2 linked regions of the Bradyrhizobium diazoefficiens genome follow. The protein of the gene in region 1 interacts with the protein of each later gene in a pairwise test. Links are inferred from orthologs where the notes say so. Each region holds a gene or a part of one and is shown in the gene's direction. Other genes may lie near its edges.

Region 1 (7,209 bases):
CGGCTGATGGGAAGGTGTCGATGAGGTTCGTAAACCTCGCCGTCATTGCGAGCGCATCTCTCTCCACATGTCATTGCGAGCACAGCGAAGCAATCCAGAGTCCCGCTGCGGAAAGATTCTGGATTGCTTCGCTGCGCTCGCAATGACGAACTCAAAAGCCGCTTCTGGGCGCGGCCCTCGCCGACGGCGATCACCGATGCCCGAAGATCGCGCTGCCCACGCGCACATGGGTGGCACCGAGCATGATGGCGGTCGCATAATCCGCGCTCATGCCCATCGACAGATTCTGTAATCCGTTACGCGCCGCGATCTTGGCCGTCAGCGCGAAATGCGCCGCCGGCGGCTCGTCCACTGGCGGGATGCACATCAGGCCGGAGATCGTCAGCCCGTAGGTATCGCGGCAGCTCGCGAGGAAGGCGTCGGCCTCGCCGGGCGCGACGCCGGCCTTCTGCGGCTCCTCGCCGGTGTTGATCTGGACGAAAAGTTGCGGGTGCTTGTTCTGAGATTCGATTTCTTTGGCTAACGCCTGGCAAATGCTCGGACGGTCGACCGAATGGATGGCATCGAACAGCGCCACCGCCTCTTTCGCCTTGTTGGATTGCAGCGGCCCGATCAGATGCAGCGCGATCTCTGGGTAAACAGAGGTTAACGCCGGCCACTTGCCTTTGGCTTCCTGCACGCGATTTTCGCCGAACACGCGCTGTCCGGCGCCAATAACCGGGATAATTGCGTCCGCTGCGAAAGTCTTGGACACCGCGATCAGCGTCACGGAGGCACGATCGCGCCGCGCATCCCTGCAGGCGCGTGCAATCTCCGCTTCGACCGCGGCGAGCGCGTTTGGTGAATCGCCGGTTACCGGCGCGGCATTGGCTTCTGTCATGGCGTCGATCGATTGCAGGAGTAACGGAGCTAGTTCCAATTTTACCGAGTTCAAGAAAGAGTTTTTGAACCCTTCGCTTTACCTTGCCCGTGGGGTGGGTAGCGAAGATGGCAAACGTCAGTTTCAACCGCAAACGAGCAAAACTCAAGCAGGTCCTCGGCATCAGGGCCCGGCTTGCGTTGCTCGCGGTGCTTCTGGTCGCGCCCTTGATGCTCGAGCGGATTCGCTCGCTCGAGGACACCCGCACAAAACAAATCGCGCAAGCCACGGCCGAGTTCACCACGGTCGCAAGGCACAGTGCGGACGCGCAGCGCGAGGTGATCTCGTCGGTCGAGACCATCCTGAAATCGGAAGCCTTCATCCGCGCCTCCGTCGGCGGCGTCAGCAAGAGCTGCGACGTGCTGCGTGCGAGCCTGCCGACGAGCCTTCCCTGGATCCGCACGCTCCTGATCGCCGGCCAGGACGGCCGCATCCAGTGCGCGACCAACAACATGTATGTCGGCCTCGATCTTTCCGACCGACCCTATTTCCAGCAGGCGCAGGAGACCGGCCGCTTCGTATTGTCCGACTTCATCCTGTCAAAGCCCGTGCAGTCGCCGACCGTCATGGCGGTCTATCCAGTCTCCGCGTTCAGCGGCGTTGCCGATGCCGTCGTGCTCGCGACCGTCAACCTCGACTGGATGTCGAAGGTCATGAACAATCTGGGCGGCCGCGCCGGCATCACGGCGGTGCTGGTCGACAGCGCCGGCACCGTGCTGGCTGCGCCCGCCGACCAGCACAGCGCGGTCGGACGTCCGCTCGACAACATGCCGCTGATGTCGGCAATCGCCGACAAGGCCTTGCGCTCCGACCAGGACGAAGGCTCGCTGTCGTTCCTCGCCGCCGACGGATCGCGGCGCGCGGTCAGCTTCATCCGTATCGCCGGCACCAATTCCCGCCTGATCGCCAGCATCGACGAGGACAAGGTGTCCGCGGCGGTCAGCCGCGACATCCGCACAGCCTATCTTCAGCTCGCCTTCGTCGTCGTGTTCGTGCTGCTCGGCGCGCTGATCGCCGCCGAGAAGCTCGTGATCAAGCCGATCGAAATGCTCGCGGACATGGCCAAGCGTCTCGGCGAGGGCGACCTGTCGGCCCGCGCCGCGCGCAACCGGCTGCCCTCCGAATTCGTCCCGCTGGCGCGCGCCTTCAACGCGATGGCCGCGCAGCTCAGCCAGCGCGAGCGCGAGCTGATCGCGAGCAATGACCGGCTGACGGTGATGGCGTCGATCGACATGCTGTCGGGGCTTGCGAACCGCCGCGGCTTCCAGAGCCGTCTCGATTTCGAATGGATGCGCGCGCAGCAATATGGCAGCGAGCTCGCGCTTCTGATGATCGACGTCGATCATTTCAAGCTGTTCAACGACACCTACGGCCATCTCGAAGGCGATTCCTGCCTGACCCGGCTCGGCGAATCACTGTCCGGCATCGCGGCCGACACGATGGGCTTTGCGGCGCGCTATGGCGGCGAAGAATTCTGCCTGCTGCTGCCGAACACCGACGTGCACCGCGCCGTCGAGATCGGCGAGCTGGTGCGCGCAGCCGTGCTGAAGCTGTGCCTGCCGCACATCACCTCGGCCCATATGGTGGTCACGGTGTCGATCGGCGTTGCTGCGACCCGGCCGAACGAGACTTTGCGTCCGGGCGACCTGATCGAAGCCGCCGACGCCGCGCTCTACGCTGCCAAACACCGCGGCCGCAACAAGGTCGTCGAGCACGGCGTTATGCGGATCGAGGGCAGCACCGCCGAAATCGCGATGGCGGGCTAGCGTTATTGTTTGAGTATGATCTGCCTGGCGCGGGTGCTGTTGGCGGCCAACCTCGCACCGCCCCTTCATCCGATCCCAACGCCCTCATCCGTACTTTTGCGGAACAGCATTGCAGGGTGCCGTCGGCAGCGGCAACCCATTGACCCCCCGAGGACTTCTATGGCCTAGTCCGGCCTCTTCAGCCGGCCGAAACCACGAAAACCCAACGATTCCATGACCTCCGAACGCTATAACGCCCGTGACGCCGAACCGCGCTGGCAACGCCAGTGGGACGAACAGGCGATCTTCGTCTCGAAGAACGACGATTCCCGGCCGAAATACTATGTGCTGGAGATGTTCCCCTACCCGTCCGGGCGCATCCATATCGGCCACGTCCGCAACTACACGCTCGGCGACGTGCTGGCCCGCTTCATGCGCGCCAAGGGCTTCAACGTGCTGCACCCGATGGGCTGGGACGCCTTCGGCCTCCCGGCCGAGAACGCCGCCATCGAGCGCAAGGTCGCGCCGAAAGCCTGGACCTACGACAACATCGCCGCGATGAAGAAGCAGCTCCGCTCGATCGGGCTGTCGCTGGACTGGTCGCGCGAATTCGCAACCTGCGACCCCAGCTACTACAAGCATCAGCAGAAGATGTTTTTGGACATGCTCGCCGCGGGCCTCGCCGAGCGCGAGAAGCGCAAGCTGAACTGGGATCCGGTCGACATGACCGTGCTCGCCAACGAGCAGGTGATCGACGGCCGCGGCTGGCGTTCGGGTGCCGTCGTCGAGCAGCGCGAAATGAGCCAGTGGGTCTTCAAGATCACGAAGTACTCGCAGGAATTGCTGTCCGCGTTGGACGGGCTCGACCGCTGGCCCGACAAGGTGCGGCTGATGCAGCGCAACTGGATCGGCCGCTCCGAGGGTCTGCTGATTCGCTTCGCGCTGGATCAGGCGACCACGCCGGCCGGCGAGAGCGAGCTGAAGATTTTTACGACGCGCCCGGACACGCTGTTCGGCGCGAAATTCATGGCGATCTCGTCGGATCATCCGCTGGCGCAAGCAGCTGCCGCGAAGAATCCTGAGCTTGCCAAGTTCATTGCCGACATCAAGAAGATCGGCACCGCGCAGGAGATCATCGATACCGCGGAGAAGCAGGGTTTTGACACCGGCATCTGCGCGGTCCATCCGTTCGACCCGAGCTGGAAGCTGCCGGTCTATGTCGCCAACTTCGTGCTGATGGAATACGGCACCGGCGCGATCTTCGGCTGCCCCGCACACGACCAGCGCGACCTCGACTTCGTCAACAAGTACAATCTCGGCAACACGCCGGTGGTGTGCCCCGAGGGCCAGGATCCCAAGACGTTCGTCATCACCGACACCGCCTATGACGGTGACGGTCGTATGATCAACTCGCGCTTCCTCGACGGCATGACCATCGATCAGGCCAAGGACGAAGTCGCAAAACGTCTTGAGAACGAGTTGCGCGGCAACGCACCGGTCGGCGAGCGCCAAGTCAATTTCCGCCTGCGCGACTGGGGCATTTCGCGCCAGCGCTATTGGGGCTGCCCGATTCCCGTCATCCACTGTCCGACGTGCGACGTGGTGCCAGTGCCGGATGCCGACCTGCCGGTGACGCTGCCCGACGATGCGACCTTCGACAAGCCGGGCAACGCGCTCGACCATCATCCGACCTGGAAGCACGTGACTTGCCCGAAATGCGGCGGCAAGGCCCAGCGCGAAACCGACACCATGGACACCTTCGTGGACTCGTCGTGGTATTTTGCGCGCTTCACCGATCCCTGGAACGAGAACGCCCCGACGACGCCTGCGGTCGCCAACCGGATGCTGCCGGTCGACCAGTATATCGGCGGCGTCGAGCACGCGATCCTGCATCTGCTCTACAGCCGCTTCTTCACCCGCGCCATGAAGGCGACCGGGCACATCGCGCTGGACGAGCCGTTCGCCGGCATGTTCACGCAAGGCATGGTGGTGCACGAGACCTACCAGAAGGCCGACGGCAGCTGGGTGCAGCCGGCCGAGGTGAAGGTCGAAGTCGGCGGCAACGGACGCCGCGCGACGCTGCTGGCGACCGGCGAGGACGTCCAGATCGGCGCGATCGAGAAGATGTCGAAGTCGAAGAAGAATACCGTCGACCCCGACGACATCATCGCGACCTACGGCGCCGACGTCGCCCGCTGGTTCATGCTGTCGGACTCCCCGCCCGACCGCGACGTGATCTGGAGCGATGAGCGCGTCCAGGGCGCCTCGCGCTTCGTGCAGCGGCTGTGGCGGCTGGTGAACGATGCGGAAGAACTCGGCAAGGGTGCCCCCGCGGCTCGGCCGGCCAGCTTCGGCCCGGATGCCACAACCTTGCGCAAGGCCGCCCACGGCGCGCTCGACAAGGTCACGACCGGCGTCGAGCGGCTGCACTTCAACGTCTGCCTCGCCCATATCCGTGAATTCACCAACACGTTTTCGGAGGTGCTGCAGCGCCCCGGCCAGCCGGCCGCCGATCTGGCTCCAGATTTGGCTTGGGCGATCCGGGAGGCCAGCCAGATCCTGGTCCAGCTGTTCTCCCCGATGATGCCGCACCTGGCCGAGGAGTGCTGGCAGGTTCTGGGCCAGCCCGGGCTGGTTTCCGAGGCCAACTGGCCGCAAATCGAACGCGATTTGCTGGTTGAAGACAGCGTGACCCTGGTGGTCCAGGTCAACGGCAAGAAGCGGGGTGATGTCACAGTTGCAACAGCGGCCCAGAATCCGGAAATCGAGGCTGCCGTTTTGGCCCTCGATGCGGTAAAACTGGCTCTGGATGGCAAGCCCGTCCGCAAGGTGATCATCGTTCCCAAGAGGATCGTGAATGTTGTCGGCTAGGATCCGTATCGCAGCCCGCTTGCTGGCGGTTGCCGCATTGGCGGCGCTGACGGCCGGCTGCTTCCAGCCGATGTATGCCGAGCATACCGACGGCACCCCCGGCTTGCGCGAGAAGCTGATGGGGGTCGATCTTCCGCCGATCGACAAGGCGAATGCCTCCCGCGAGGCCCGCGTCGGCGTCGAGGTCCGCAACGCGTTAGCGTTCAAGCTCTACGGCTCGGCGACAGGCATGCCGCCGACCCACCGTCTGGTGATCCGCTTCAACTCCAGCAAGACGTCCCTGATCGTCGACCCCAACACCGGCCTGCCGAACACCGAGAACTACGGCATCGACTGCCAGTACAATCTGATCGAGGTCGCGACCGGAAAATCGGTGATGACGGGCACGACGTTCTCGCGCGTGTCCTACGACATGCCCGGCTCCTACCAGCGTTTCAGCCGCAACCGCGCGGTGCGTGACGCCGAGGATCGCGCCGCCAACGAGATCGCCGAGAACATCAACACCCGGCTCGCCGCGTTCTTCACCGCAGGCACTTGACGTTCTTGGTCGCGCTGCGCGGAAAGGAGATAGACGCCTTCCTCGCCCGCCCCGACGCGGGCCGTCCGATCATCCTGCTCTATGGTCCCGATGCCGGCCTCGTGCGCGAGCGCGCCGACGCGCTGATTGCGTCCGCCGTCGACGATCCCAACGATCCCTTCTCGCTCGTCAAACTCGACGGCGACGAGCTTTCCGCCGAGCCGTCGCGCCTGGTCGACGAAGCCATGACCGTGCCGCTGTTCGGCGGCCGGCGCGCCATTCGCATCCGCGCTGGCTCGCGCAGCTTTGCCAGCGGCGTCGACACGCTGGCCGAGATGCCGGTGAAGGATTGCCGTATCGTGATCGAAGCCGGCGAGCTGCGCCCGGAATCGCCGCTGCGCAAGGCCTGCGAGAAGGCCAAGGCCGCGGTGGCGATCGGCTGCTATCCCGACACTGAGCGCGACCTGGCGAAATTGATAGAGGACGAGCTCCGCATCGCGAATCTGCGCATCGCGCAGGATGCCCGCGGCGCGCTGATGTCGTTCCTCGGCGGCGATCGCCAGGCCTCGCGCAACGAGCTGCGCAAGCTCACGCTGTACGCCCACGGCAAGGGCGAGATCACGCTGGATGACGTGATGTCCGTCGTCGCGGATGCGTCGGAGCTGAAGCTCGATCCGATCGTCGACGGCGCCTTCGCCGGCCGGCCCGATATCGTCGAGACCGAATTCGCAAAGGCCATGATCGCCGGCACCTATCCCGGCGTGATCATCTCGGCCGCGCAGCGCCAGGCCGCGTGGCTGCATAAATCCGCGCTCGCGATCGCCGACGGCACGCCGGCCTCCGCCGTGCTCGACGGCGGATTTCCGCGGCTGCATTTTTCACGAAAGTCCGCGGTCGAAACCGCGCTGCGCAATTTCAGCGTGGCAAGGCTCGCCGCAATCATCGAGCAGCTTGCGACCGCCGCGCTCGACACCCGCAAGCAATCGACGCTGGCCGCCGCCATCGCCCAGCGCACGCTGATGGCGATCGCCGCGAATGCAAAGCGGCGGGGCTGAGCGCGCCTACTCTCTTCACGTCATTCCAAGCGCAACTCCCTCCATGCGTCATTGCAAGGAGCCCTTGCGACGAAGCAATGACGGGTGGATAGAGCAATGCCT
Region 2 (6,934 bases), 6.1 Mb from region 1 along the record:
GGCTGGCGGGCACCGCATCACAGGGCGTCAGGTCTTAAATTCATGTCGGCACAGCGTATGACGCGCGGATATCTCTTGGTTTCACCGCGAGCCCGTGGGCTGCTTCGGGTCGCAACGCTCTTCCTGCTCGCCTTGCCGCTGGCCGGCTGCGGCACCGGCTCGCTCTGGGACAAGTTCACCGCCAAGGACGACACCTTCGTCGAGGAGCCTGCCGACAAGATCTACAATGAGGGCTTGTACCTCATGAACGAAAAGAAGGACATGAAGGCGGCGAACAAGAAGTTCGAAGAGGTCGACCGCCAGCATCCCTATTCCGACTGGGCGCGCAAATCGCTGCTGATGTCGGCCTACGCGTCCTACCAGGGCGGCGACTATGACAGCTGCATCGGCGCTGCCACCCGCTACGTCACCCTGCATCCCGGCAGCCCGGACGCCGCCTACGCGCAATATTTGATCGCCGCCTCGCACTACGACCAGATCCCGGATATCAGCCGCGACCAGGCCCGCACCGAGAAGGCGATCGCCTCGCTGGAAGAGGTGGTGCGCAAATATCCGACGTCCGAATATGCGACCTCCGCCAAGGCCAAGATCGAGGGCGCCCGCGACCAGCTCGCCGGCAAGGAAATGAATGTCGGCCGCTACTACATGGGCAAGCGCGACTACACGGCCGCGATCAACCGCTACAAGGCCGTGGTGACGCAATACCAGACCACGCGCCATGTCGAGGAGGCGCTTTACCGTCTCACCGAGGCCTATATGTCAATCGGCATCGTCGGCGAGGCCCAGACTGCCGCCGCCGTGCTCGGGCATAATTTTCCCGACAGCCGGTGGTACAAGGACGCCTATAATCTTGTAAAATCCGGTGGTCTCGAGCCGAGCGAGAATCAGGGGTCCTGGATCAGCCAGACCTTCAAGAAGATTGGCCTCTAGGTCTCGGCTAGGAAATCTGGTTCCATGCTGGCGCGTCTGTCGATCCGTGACATCGTCCTGATCGAACGGCTCGATATCGAATTCGCCACCGGACTCGCGGTTTTGACCGGTGAGACCGGTGCGGGCAAATCCATCCTGCTCGATGCCTTTGCGTTGGCACTCGGCGGCCGCGGCGACGCCGGCCTCGTGCGCCATGGCGCGGAGCAGGGGCAGGTCACCGCCGTCTTCGATATCCCGAAGAATCACCCCGCGACGAAAATTCTGGCCGAGAACGGGCTCGACGACGCGAGTTTTGCAGAGTCTTGCGAGATGATTCTCCGCCGCGTCCAGCTCGCCGACGGCCGCACCCGTGCCTTCATCAACGACCAGGCGATCAGCGTGCAGACCCTGAAGGCGGTCGGCGCCGCCCTGGTCGAGATCCACGGCCAGCACGACGAGCGCGCGCTGGTCGATGCTGCCACCCACCGCCGCCTGCTCGATGCCTTTGCCGGCCTCGAAAAGGACGTCGGTGCCGTCGAAGCCCTCTGGGACGCACGCCGCACCGCCAACATCGAGCTGGAAGAGCATCGCGCCGGCATGGAGCGCGCCGCGCGCGAGGCCGACTATCTGCGCCACGCCTCCGACGAGCTGAAGCAGCTCGCGCCGAAGGACGGCGAGGAGACCTCGCTCGCCTCGCGCCGCACCACCATGATGCAGGGCGAGAAGATCGCCTCCGATCTGCGCGAGGCGCAGGAGGTCGTCGGCGGCCACAATTCGCCGGTCGCCGCGCTCTCGGCCGCCGTGCGCCGGCTGGAGCGCCGCGGCGTCAATTCGCCGGCGCTGGTCGAGCCCGCGGTCAAGGCGATCGATATCGCGATCAACGCGCTGGAGGAGGCCGACCAGCATCTCCAGGCGGCCCTGGCCGCGACCGATTTCGACCCGGCCGAGCTCGAACGCATCGAGGAGCGGTTGTTCGCGTTGCGCGCCGCCTCGCGCAAATATTCGACGCCGGTCGATGGCCTGGCGGCGCTTGCCGCCAGATACGCCGCCGACGTCGTGCTGATCGATGCCGGCGCCTCGCGCTTGAAGAAGCTGGAGCAGGCCGCGATCGAGGCCGATGCACGCTATGCCGCCGCTGCGAAAAAGCTCTCGGCGGCGCGGCAGAAATCGGCCGAGAAGCTCAACAAGGCCGTCAACGCCGAGCTCGCCCCGCTCAAGCTCGAACGTGCGAAATTCATGACCCAGGTCGCGACCGACGAGGCCGCGCCGGGTCCGCAAGGCTTCGATCGCGTCGAGTTCTGGGTGCAGACCAATCCTGGCACCAAGCCCGGCCCGATGATGAAGGTCGCCTCCGGTGGCGAGCTCTCGCGCTTCCTCCTGGCGCTCAAGGTCGTGCTGTCCGACCGCGGCTCAGCACCGACCCTGGTGTTTGACGAAATCGACACCGGCGTCGGCGGTGCCGTCGCCGATGCCATCGGTGGACGCCTGGCGCGCCTTGCCGGCAAGGTTCAGGTGATGGCCGTGACCCATGCCCCGCAGGTCGCCGCCCGCGCCGACCAGCATCTCCTGATCTCCAAGGATGCGCTGGACAAGGGCAAGCGCGTCGCCACCCGCGTCAACGCGCTCGCCGCCGACCACCGCCGCGAGGAAATCGCCCGCATGCTCGCCGGCGCCGAGATCACGGCCGAGGCGAGGGCGGCCGCAGACCGGCTGCTCAAGGCGGCGACGGCTTAAATTTGTCGTTCCGGGGCGATGCGAAGCATCGAACCCGGAACCTCGAGATTCGAGTTCGGTCTTCCGGGCCCTCCCGGAATGACGGAGTTAAATGCAGATCGGGGTGCACGAAGTGCGAGCCTGGAATCTCGAGGTTCCGGATCTGGTCCTTCGGACCATCCCGGAACGACGAAACGCAACCTTAAGTACAATGGCAAGAGCAGCAAAATCCAAAACGCTTCGTGACGTCGCCGACCTCACCAAGGCGCAGGCCAAGGTCGAGCACATGCGGCTATCGCTCGAGATCGAGGGGCACAACGAGCGCTACTTTCAGGAGGACGCGCCCACCGTCACCGACGCCGAATACGACGCGTTGCGCCAGCGCCTCAATGCGATCGAGAAACGCTTTCCGGAATTCGTCAGCGGGGATTCGCCGTCGCAGAAGGTCGGCGCGGCGCCGTCAGGGCGCTTCAGGAAGGTCCAGCATTCCGTTCCGATGCTGTCGCTGGACAACGCTTTTGCGGAAGAGGACGTGCGCGACTTCGTCGGCCGGATCGTGCGCTTCCTGAAGCTCGACGACGACAACGTCAATTTCTCCGCCGAGCCAAAGATCGACGGTCTGTCGATGTCTCTGCGCTACGAGGGCGGCGAGCTTGTCACCGCGGCGACGCGTGGCGACGGTGCGGTCGGTGAGGACGTCACCGCCAACATCCGTACGCTCGAAGACGTGCCGCACAAGCTGAAGGGCCGCAACGTCCCCGACATCTGCGAGGTGCGCGGCGAGGTCTACATGACCAAGAAGGCCTTCCTCGCACTCAACGAGCGGCAGAAGGCAGCCGGCGACACCATCTTCGCCAATCCGCGCAATTCGGCCGCGGGCTCGTTGCGGCAGAAGGATCCGACCATCACCGCATCGCGCCCACTCGGCTTCTTCGCCTATGCCTGGGGCGAGATGAGCGCGATGCCCGAGGATGCGCAGAGCGGCATGATCCACTGGTTCGAGCGCTGCGGCTTCAAGACCAATCCGCTGACGAAGCTCTGTCACTCCGTCGAGGAGTTGCTCGCCTTCCATCACTCCATCGAGGAGCAGCGCGCAAAGCTCGACTACGACATCGACGGCGTCGTCTACAAGGTCGACCGCATCGACTGGCAGGAGCGGCTCGGCTTCGTCTCGCGCACGCCGCGATGGGCGATTGCGCACAAATTCCCGGCCGAGCGCGCCATGACGGTGCTCCGCGGCATCGAAATCCAGGTCGGCCGCACCGGCTCGTTCACGCCGGTCGGCAAGCTCGAGCCGATCGGCGTCGGCGGCGTGATCGTGCAGAATGTCACGCTGCACAACGAGGACTACATCAAGGGCATCGGCAACAAGGGCGAGAGCTTGCGCGATGGCCGCGACATCAGGATCGGCGACACCGTCGTGATCCAGCGCGCCGGCGACGTCATTCCGCAGGTGGTGGACGTCGTCCTCGACAAGCGGCCGAAGAGCGCCAAGGAATTCCATTTTCCGAAGAAGTGCCCGTGTCCGCTGCACACCGACGTCGTGCGCGGGGAGACGGCCGCCGGCGAAGAGGAGGCGCGCGCTCGCTGCACCGGCGAATTTGCCTGCCCCTATCAGAAGATCGAGCATCTCAAGCTGTTCGTGTCGCGGCGCGCCTTCGACATCGACGGTCTCGGCGAGAAGCAGCTGCAGTACTTCTTCGACGAGGGATGGGTGAAAGAGCCCTCCGACATCTTCACGCTGGAGCAGCGCAACGCGAAGCTCAAGCTCGAGGAGATCGAGGGCTACGGCGCGGCCTCGGTGCGCAATCTGTTCGGCGCCATCGAGAGCCGGCGCAGAATCGCGCTGGAGCGCTTCATTTATGCGCTCGGCATGCGTCATGTCGGCGAGACCACGGCCTTGGCGCTCGCGCGCGGCTATGGCTCCTGGGACGCCTTCCACGATGCCTGCCTCAAGGTTGCCAAGGGCGACGAGGAGGCGATGGCGGAGATGGACGCGCTCGACCAGATCGGCGACACCGTGATCAAAAGCATCGCCGATTATTTCGGCGAGAGCCACAATCGTGGCATCGTCGAGCGGTTGACCAAGGAGGTCGAGATTGTCGATGCCGAGAAGCCGAAGAGCAATTCCGCCGTCGCCGGCAAGACGGTGGTGTTCACCGGCTCGCTGGAGAAGATGACGCGCGACGAAGCCAAGGCGACCGCGGAGCGGTTAGGGGCGAAAGTGTCGGGCTCGGTGTCGAAGAAGACCGATCTCGTCGTTGCCGGTCCCGGTGCGGGCTCGAAGCTCGCGGAAGCCAACAAGCACGGCGTCAAGGTGCTGACCGAGGACGAGTGGCTGAAGCTGATCGGGGAGTGAGGCCTCTCCTCGTCATTGCGAGGAGCGTAGCGACGAAGCAATCCAGAATCTTTCCGCGGTGACAGTCTGGATTGCTTCGCTTCGCTCGCAATGACGGAGAGAGGGCGCGCGTCCCCTCACATCATCCCGCTCTCTTCCTCCTCCGCCTGCTCGATCAGCGTCTTGCTCACCACCAATTCCCGCCGCGGCACGACGAAGATCATCATGCAGACGCAGAGCAGCGAGATGGCGAGAACAGCCGAGGTCAGCGGCAGCGTCGTTGCGGAATGGCCGCCGAGATAGGCGCCGAATTGCGACATCAGCGCGCCGATCCCTTGCTGGAGGAAGCCCATCGCGCCTGACGCGGTGCCGGCGGCTTCGGGACGGATGCTGATCGCACCGGCCGCGGAATTCGCCATCACGAAGGCATTGCCGACCATCACGATCATCTGCGTGCCGAACAGCCAGGCCGGCGCCTCGTTCCAGCCGGTGAAACTCCAGAGCAGGTTCAACAGGCTGCCGCACAGCTGCAGGGCGAGTCCGAACCAGATCAGCTTTTCCAGCGAGTGCCGCGGCGCAAAGCGTACGCAGAGCAGATTGCCCACGAGATACGCAAATCCCGTCGTGGCGAACCACGCGCCGTATTCGGCGCTGGTCCGACCCATCTGCGTCACGACGATGTAGGGGCCGCCGCCGGCGAAGGTGAAGATGATCTGGGACGCCAGCACCTGGCACATCACATAGCCGATGAAGGCGCGGCTCTTGATCAGGGTGCGAACGTCGCTGCGAAAGCCGCCGCTGCCGACCGCGCGGTTGCGGCGCGTCTCGGGCAGCGCGATCGCGATGCCGACGGCGACTGCAAGCGCGCCGATCGTGACTGCGTAGAAGATCGCGCGCCAGCCGAACGCAGTCTCGATCAGGCCGCCGGTGAGCGGCGACACCATCTGGCCGATCATCAGGGCTGCGATCACGAGGCTGATCATGGAGGCGACGCGGTCGCGCTCGTAGATGTCGCGGATGATGGCGCGACTCACCACCATGCCGGAGGCGCCGCCGAGCGCCTGGAAGAAGCGCGCTGCGATCAGCTGCGGCAGGGTTTCTGCGAAGATGCAGGCGACGCTTGCCGCCACCATCAGCGCGAGACCGGAGAGCAGCACCGGGCGACGGCCGAACTTGTCCGACAGCGGCCCCATGATCAGCTGCGACAGCGCGATGCCGACCATGTAGAGCGACACCGTCATCTGCGCGATCGAGATGTCGCGGCCGAACGTCGTCGCCAGCACGGGCAGCGCCGGAACCAGAATGTAAAGCGAGATCGGCGCGATCCCGGTCATGACGACCAGCAGCAGCAACACCACGCGCGAGGTCGCGATGTTTGTCGTCGCCGCCTCCGGCGGCCTGCTGATCATGCCGTGCATGTGTGTCCGTCTTTCGAAGTCGAATCGGACTGTAGCGTGCTTGCACAAGACGGAAATCGACGTTTCGGAATGCGGCTATACCGATTCCGGGACTGTTATAATAACAGCGCGGTGGTGCCTGATTGGGCGCGTCGCTCGCGCCTCTAAGACGGTGTCATTCCCCGCGAAAGCGGGGAATCCAGTACGCCGAGGCTTTTCCGGATACGTTTGTCGTCTCTGGAATACTGGATGCCCACCTTCGCGGGGCATGACGGCAGTGGGCGGGAGAAGCAGCCTTGCGCAAACCGCGTAGCGCCATGCGCGGCGCTACGTCAGCTCCGCCGTGGCCTGATCCAGCCACGCCTTCGTCGCCTCATCCAGCGCCGGCCCAACTTCAGTGCGGACGCGGGCGTGGTAGGCATTGAGCCAGGCGAGCTCGTCGCGGTTCAGCATCGCTGTGTCGATCAGCCGGCGGTCGATTGGCGCCAGCGTCAGCGTCTCGAACGCGTTCATCGGTTTCTCGGCACCCTTGATGTCGGCGGCGACCACCAGTTCGAGGTTCTCGATGCGGATGCCA

Evidence for each region. The genes of interacting proteins can lie anywhere in the genome.
Region 2: the proteins of leuS (region 1) and ligA interact in binary tests that used the Escherichia coli proteins (3 or more experiments, as listed by UniProt). The link is inferred for Bradyrhizobium diazoefficiens from one-to-one orthologs.

Annotation. Positions count from the first base shown.
Region 1 is NZ_CP067102.1:294,481-301,689, reverse strand. What follows is about bases 2,534-5,735. They hold leuS (leucine--tRNA ligase), read left to right. Parts: upstream 2,534-2,898; coding sequence 2,899-5,535; downstream 5,536-5,735. Other genes in these bases: lptE (LPS assembly lipoprotein LptE), read left to right, coding at 5,522-5,735; JJC00_RS01305 (diguanylate cyclase domain-containing protein), read left to right, coding at 2,534-2,685. In the rest of the region: JJC00_RS01310 (YggS family pyridoxal phosphate-dependent enzyme), read right to left, coding at 191-880; more of JJC00_RS01305, read left to right, coding at 988-2,533; more of lptE, read left to right, coding at 5,736-6,073; holA (DNA polymerase III subunit delta), read left to right, coding at 6,079-7,107.
Region 2 is NZ_CP067102.1:6,409,283-6,416,216, reverse strand. Bases 2,481-5,407 are described here. They hold ligA (NAD-dependent DNA ligase LigA), read left to right. Parts: upstream 2,481-2,833; coding sequence 2,834-4,981; downstream 4,982-5,407. Other genes in these bases: JJC00_RS29795 (multidrug effflux MFS transporter), read right to left, coding at 5,098-5,407; recN (DNA repair protein RecN), read left to right, coding at 2,481-2,643. In the rest of the region: JJC00_RS29810 (outer membrane protein assembly factor BamD), read left to right, coding at 43-930; more of recN, read left to right, coding at 955-2,480; more of JJC00_RS29795, read right to left, coding at 5,408-6,378; JJC00_RS29790 (aminopeptidase P family protein), read right to left, coding at 6,685-6,934. UniProt on the Escherichia coli protein: DNA ligase that catalyzes the formation of phosphodiester linkages between 5'-phosphoryl and 3'-hydroxyl groups in double-stranded DNA using NAD as a coenzyme and as the energy source for the reaction.